One region of the Serratia sp. DFXYC6 genome, then DNA from elsewhere that is predicted to be linked to it. Evidence: predicted binding sites of a transcription regulator. Region 1 holds the regulator's gene; the other holds the start of a gene.
What was found. Region 1 encodes PurR, which represses purine synthesis genes. Its sites were predicted from a motif close to CANGCAAACGTTTGCNTG; they were not measured.
Positions count from the first base shown of each region.

Region 2: the regulator PurR is predicted to act here: its motif matches at 1,679-1,696, upstream of carA (glutamine-hydrolyzing carbamoyl-phosphate synthase small subunit).

Region 1 covers NZ_JBXUNV010000001.1:1,734,799-1,738,208, forward strand. Annotated here, with positions in the region: gene AC2CGQ_RS08380 (C40 family peptidase) at 1-318, shown strand, start outside; gene sodB (superoxide dismutase [Fe]) at 518-1,096, shown strand; gene cydH (cytochrome bd-I oxidase subunit CydH) at 1,161-1,250, opposite strand; gene purR (HTH-type transcriptional repressor PurR) at 1,575-2,600, shown strand; gene punR (DNA-binding transcriptional activator PunR) at 2,597-3,410, opposite strand, start outside.
Region 2 covers NZ_JBXUNV010000003.1:396,361-399,770, forward strand. Annotated here, with positions in the region: gene AC2CGQ_RS18190 (glycosyltransferase) at 1-364, shown strand, start outside; gene dapB (4-hydroxy-tetrahydrodipicolinate reductase) at 628-1,449, shown strand; gene carA (glutamine-hydrolyzing carbamoyl-phosphate synthase small subunit) at 1,920-3,068, shown strand; gene carB (carbamoyl-phosphate synthase large subunit) at 3,085-3,410, shown strand, end outside.

The DNA.
Region 1 (3,410 bases):
TTCGACTGCAGCGGCCTTATCTATTACGCCTATAAGGACGTGGTGAAAATCAAGATGCCGCGCACCGCCAACGAAATGTATCACCTTCGCGACGCGGCGCCGATCAAGAAAAGCGAACTGGAAAGCGGCGATTTGGTGTTCTTCCGCATCAACAACCGCGGCGTGGCGGACCATGTCGGCGTCTATCTCGGCAACGGCAAATTCATCCAGTCGCCGCGCACCGGCGAAGAGATCCGCATCAGCCAGCTCGACAACGATTATTGGCAAAACCATTACATCGGCGCACGCCGCGTAGTGACGCCGAAAACCATCCGTTAATTCCCTGTTCTGCGCGGTTGCGGCCCCGGTCGCAACCGCCTGCTCAAGCTATCGCCCATCGCACTCCCCCACGCGCATTTCTCGCTTTTCCTCCTGTTTTTTATGATGAAAATTGTTAAGATTGAATGACCACAATAAAAAACGGCCCATCTGGCTCCCGCCTGGGCGGGAAGAAAGTGGCGCTGTAAAGGAGGAAGCAATGTCGTTTGAATTACCTGCATTACCGTATGAGAAAAACGCGCTCGAGCCGCACATCTCCGCCGAGACCCTGGAATACCACTACGGCAAACACCACAATACCTACGTGGTTAACCTGAACAACCTGGTGAAAGGCAGCGAGTTCGAGGGCAAATCGCTCGAAGAGATCATCAAGACCTCCAACGGCGGCGTGTTCAACAACGCCGCGCAGGTGTGGAACCACACCTTCTACTGGCACTGCCTGTCGCCACAGGGCGGCGGTGAACCGCAGGGCGAACTGGCGGCGGCGATCGTCAAATCCTTCGGCTCTTTCGCTGCGTTCAAAGAGCAGTTCACCGATGCCGCCGTGAAAAACTTCGGCGCCGGCTGGACCTGGCTGGTGAAAAAACCAGACGGTGCGCTGGCGATCGTCAACACCTCCAACGCGGCAACTCCGCTGACCGGTGAAGATAAACCGCTGCTGACCGTTGACGTGTGGGAACACGCGTATTACATCGATTACCGCAATGCGCGTCCAAAATACCTGGAAAACTTCTGGGCGTTGGTCAACTGGAAATTTGCGGCGGAAAACCTGGCGTAAACGCAGGCCTTGCCGAAGTGACGAGGCGCAGCCAGGCTGCGCCTTTTTTAAAACCGGCGGGAGATCAGTTCAACGCGGCGACAAAGCTGAAAGCGATGATCATCGCCAACGCGCCGACGGTAGTGAACAGAGACATCTTCAGATCGGTATCCATGACAACTCCTTTAAAATGGGCTTTCCTAAGGATAAAAGGCGCACAATTAGTACGTCAAATCATTTTCCCACAGTTCGCCGATAAAATCTTGTTATCATTTCCCGGTTTATAATCTCGATTACCTCTTCCACTTTTGTTCAATATGCGACAAAATTCGCAGTTCACAACTGCGTACCGGCATCCATGCCCCTCCTGATTAAGCGCTGAAGACTTCAACACACTAAAAACTCAGTTTTCGCTTCTCTGGAGAAGGATCTACGTAGGCAAACGATTAACATCACACTTACATGCTGTAAACATGTGAGTTCAGGAGTCATTCCTTACATGGCAACGATTAAAGATGTGGCCAAACGCGCGGGCGTTTCCACCACCACCGTTTCGCACGTCATCAATAAGACTCGTTTCGTCGCCGAAGAGACCAAAGCGGCCGTGTGGGCCGCGATCAAAGAGCTGCACTACTCGCCGAGCGCCGTGGCGCGCAGCCTGAAAGTCAATCACACCAAGTCTATCGGTCTGCTGGCCACCTCGAGCGAAGCGCCCTATTTTGCCGAAGTGATCGAGGCGGTGGAAAACAGCTGCTACAGCAAAGGTTACACCCTGATCCTGTGCAACTCGCACAACAATCTGGACAAGCAGCGCGCCTACCTGGCGATGCTGGCGCAAAAGCGCGTCGACGGCCTGCTGGTCATGTGTTCCGAATACCCGGATCAACTGCTGGGCATGCTGGAGGACTACCGTAATATCCCGATGGTGGTGATGGACTGGGGCGCTGCGCGCGGCGACTTCACCGACACCATCATCGATAACGCGTTCGAAGGCGGCTATCTGGCCGGCCGTTACCTGATCGAGCGCGGTCACCGCGATATCGGCGCCATCCCGGGCCAGCTGTCGCGCAACACCGGCGGCGGCCGTCATCAGGGCTTTATGAAGGCGCTGCAGGAAGCGCATATCGACATTCGCGAAGAGTGGATCGTCCAGGGTGACTTCGAGCCGGAGTCCGGCTACAAGGCGATGCACCAAATCCTGTCGCAAAAACAGCGGCCGACCGCGGTATTTTGCGGCGGCGACATCATGGCGATGGGCGCCATCTGCGCCGCTGATGAGCTGGGGCTGCGAGTGCCGCAGGATATTTCCGTGATCGGCTATGACAACGTGCGCAACGCCCGCTACTTCACTCCAGCGCTGACCACCATTCACCAGCCTAAAGAGCGCCTGGGAGAAATGGCCTTCACCATGCTGCTGGATCGCATCATCAGCAAGCGCGAAGAATCGCAGGTGATCGAAGTGCATCCGAAGCTGGTGGAACGCCGTTCGGTCGCCGACGGTCCGTTCATCGACTACCGCCGCTAATCCCCTGAGCCGGAAGCCTGCACGGCTTCCGGCGCCGCCTCGCTCAGCCACTCCTGATTCAGCGTCTCGCCATCGCCCAGATACGCCAGCAGCCAACTCATCGCCGGCGACGGTTTATCCTGCTGCCAGGTCAGGCAGCAAGGGCTGGCGGGAAACGGCTGCTGCAGCTGCAACGCCTTCAGCTCACCGCGCTGCACCAGCGGCAGCGCCCGATGCGCCGGCATCATGCCGACGCACAGCCCGGCGCACAGACAGTCGAGCGCCGATGTCCAGTCCGGCACCACCAGCCGCCGCTGGTTATCCAGCGTCCAGGTGACGCGCTTGGGCAGATTGCGCGAGGTGTCTTCCAGACAAAGCGCAGGGTACGGCCTCAACCGATCGTCATTTAACGGCCCTGCCAGCTGCGCCAGCGGATGCTGTGGGCTGACTACGCACAGCCAGTTCATGTAGCCCATATCGCGGAAGGCAAAGCCGCCGCCGACCGGCACCGCGCGCGTGGCGCCGATCGCCATGTCCACCCTGCCGTCCACCAACGCATCCCAAACGCCGTTGAACACTTCGGGTTGCAGCATCAGTTCAACATCGGGGAAATGGCGGTAGAAATCCAGCACCAGCTGGCGGCTGCGCTGGGGTTTGACGATGATGTCGACTGCGATATTCAGCTGGCCGCGCCACCCGTTGGCCACCTGCTGACAGTGGCGACGGGTGTCGAGCATTTTTTTGATAACAACTCTCGCATCCTTGATAAACAGCGCGCCGGCCGGCGTCAACTCCACATCACGGTGACGCCGCTCAAACAGCGGCACCGCA
Region 2 (3,410 bases), on a different contig from region 1:
CGCGTTGCCGGACAACGCCCGAGTGCGGGCGTTCATCTCCTTCGAACGCTGGTTGCCGCAGGCGGCGCTGCTGATCACCAACGGCGGTTACGGCTCGATCAACTATGCGCTGGACAGCGGCGTGCCGCTGATCGTCGCCGGCACCGGCGAGGACAAGCTGGAGGCGGCCGCGCGCGTGGTGGCCGCCGGCTGCGGCATCAGCCTGCATACCAGCACGCCAAGCCCTGAACAGATCCTGGCGGCGGCGACGCGCATTCTGCAGCAGCCGATCTATCGCCGGCGCGCGGCGCTGGTGCGTGAGGACTATGCCCGCCACGATGCGCTGACGGCGATCGCCAACGAAGTGGCCGCCATTACCGCCTGACATCGCCGCACTCCGTTCCTCAGGCGCCGTTTTCGGCGCCTTTTTTCTGCATTTTTTTGCCATGGAAACTGCATGATTATGTACAATCGTCGCAGGCCGCCAAATCGGTTGAATGTTAATCTCACGACAGCGCCGCTGATGAAAGCGGGGGAATATCATAATTTTCTAATTATGAAATGAATCCTCTGGCGGCGCTGCAGCGGGGCAGTTACCCTGAATCGATAGCCTAATGGGATAGGCGTCAAATCAAGAAGAGAGCGAGCATGAGTGATTCACAAATCCGCATTGCGATTGCGGGCGCCGGCGGCCGGATGGGCCGTCAGTTGATCCAGGCGGTGCAGCAGGCGGAAGGCGTGGTGTTGGGCGCGGCGCTGTCGCGCCCGGGTTCAAGCCTGATCGGCGTCGATGCCGGCGAGTTGGCGGGCATTGGCGTGCTGGGCGTCAAGGTAAGCGACAGCCTGGAGAAAGTGGCGAGCGAGTTCGACATTTTGATCGACTTCACCCGCCCGGAAAGCACGCGGAACTACCTGGATTTTTGCGTGGCGCACCACAAGGCGATGGTGATTGGCACCACCGGCTTCGATGACGCGGGCAAGCAGGCGATCCGCGCTGCGGCGCAGCATATCGGCATCGTGTTCGCCGCCAACTTCAGCGTCGGCGTCAACCTGGTGCTGAAACTGCTGGAGAAGGCCGCGCAGGTGATGGGCGACTATACCGATATCGAAATCGTCGAGGCGCACCACCGCCACAAAGTGGATGCGCCGTCGGGCACGGCGTTGGCGATGGGCGAAGCGATCGCCGGCGCGCTGGGGCGCGATCTGAAAAGCTGTGCGGTCTATGCGCGCGAAGGCCATACCGGCGAGCGCGATCCGAAGAGCATCGGCTTTGCCACCATTCGCGCCGGCGACATCGTCGGCGAGCACACCGCGATGTTCGCCGACATCGGTGAACGGGTGGAAATTACCCATAAGGCTTCCAGCCGCATGACTTTTGCCAGCGGTGCGGTGCGCGCGGCTGCCTGGCTGCATAACCGGGATAAAGGTTTATTTGATATGCGCGACGTGTTGAATTTGGACCAGTTATAATTGATTTGCATACCATCGTGATGTGGTTGTATTGATCATAATGCTATGATAATCGGGCAATAATTTTATTGTCCTTTTTTTTAACATGATAAATATCATGTTGATTTTATTTCATTGCCAAAGCTGTTATTTGTCTGTGTTTACTTTGCTAATCATCTCCTTTTTTTCCACCCTCGGCTTTTTCAGCGTCTTTTTTGTCCCATTCCGGCGCTATTTTCCGTCATTCTTCCCCGCAACCGTTTTCCAGCCCCGGTTTTCTGTGTTTTTATCGCCGCTCAAGCCGCATGAGCGCCGAGAACTGCAAAAATAAAACAAAAAACGGCAGTTTGGGTAGACAAGCCAGGCACTCATCATTAAAATGCGCCCAATTTGCCAAAAATTGGCCTCGCGGACGGTTTTTGCATTGATTTAGATCGCGATATCTGAATTAATATGCAAATATTGTGATTGATTATTCCTTGGAGGGTGTTTTGATAAAGTCAGCGCTATTGGTTCTGGAAGACGGAACCCAATTCCACGGTCGGGCCATCGGGGCAGAGGGAACGGCAGTGGGGGAAGTGGTCTTCAATACGTCGATGACCGGTTATCAAGAAATCCTCACTGATCCTTCCTATTCCCGCCAGATCGTTACTCTTACTTATCCTCATATCGGCAATGTCGGCACCAATGCTTCCGACGAAGAATCCTCCGCAGTACACGCCCAAGGCCTCGTCATTCGTGACCTCCCGCTGATCGCCAGCAACTACCGCAATGAAGAAAGCCTGTCCGACTACCTCAAGCGTCACAACATCGTGGCGATCGCCGATATTGATACCCGTAAATTGACTCGCCTGCTGCGCGAAAAAGGCGCCCAGAACGGCTGCATCATCGCCGCCGATTCGCCGGACGCCGCGCTGGCCCTGGCCAAGGCGCAAGGTTTCCCGGGGTTGAAGGGCATGGATCTGGCGAAAGAGGTCACCACCCAAGAGGCCTACAGCTGGCAGCAAGGCAGCTGGACGCTTGAAGGCGACCTGCCCGAAGCCAAAACCGCCGCGGAACTGCCGTTCCACGTGGTGGCTTACGACTACGGCGCCAAGCGCAACATCCTGCGCATGCTGGTGGATCGCGGCTGCCGCCTGACCGTGGTGCCGGCGCAGACCCCGGCCGACGAGGTGCTGAAAATGAATCCGGACGGCATCTTCCTGTCCAACGGCCCGGGCGATCCGGAGCCGTGCGACTACGCCATCACCGCCATCAAACAGTTCCTGGAAACCGACATTCCGGTGTTTGGCATCTGCCTGGGCCACCAGCTGCTGGCGCTGGCCAGCGGGGCGAAAACCATGAAGATGAAGCTCGGCCACCACGGCGGCAACCACCCGGTGAAGGATCTGGACAACAACACCGTGATGATCACCGCGCAGAACCACGGCTTTGCGGTAGATGAGAACAATCTGCCGGCGAACCTGCGTGTGACGCACAAATCGCTGTTCGACCACACGGTGCAGGGCATTCACCGCACCGACAAAGCGGCGTTCAGCTTCCAGGGCCACCCGGAAGCCAGCCCAGGCCCGCACGACGCCGCGCCGCTGTTCGATCACTTTATCGAACTGATTGAGACTTACCGTTCTAACGCCAAATAATCAGGAGCAGTAAAAAATGCCAAAACGTACAGACATAAAAAGCATCCTGATCCTCGGCGCTGGCCCGATCGTTATCGGCCAGGCGTGTGAGTTCGACTACTCGGGTGCCCAGGCGTGTAAAGCGCTGCGCGAGGAGGGTTACCGCGTCATTCTGGTCAACTCCAACCCGGCGACCATCATGACCGACCCGGAAATGGCCGATGCGACCTACATCGAGCCGATCCACTGGGAAGTGGTGCGCAAGATCATCGAAAAAGAGCGCCCGGATGCGGTGCTGCCGACCATGGGCGGCCAGACGGCGCTGAACTGCGCGCTGGAACTGGAGCGTCAGGGCGTGCTGGC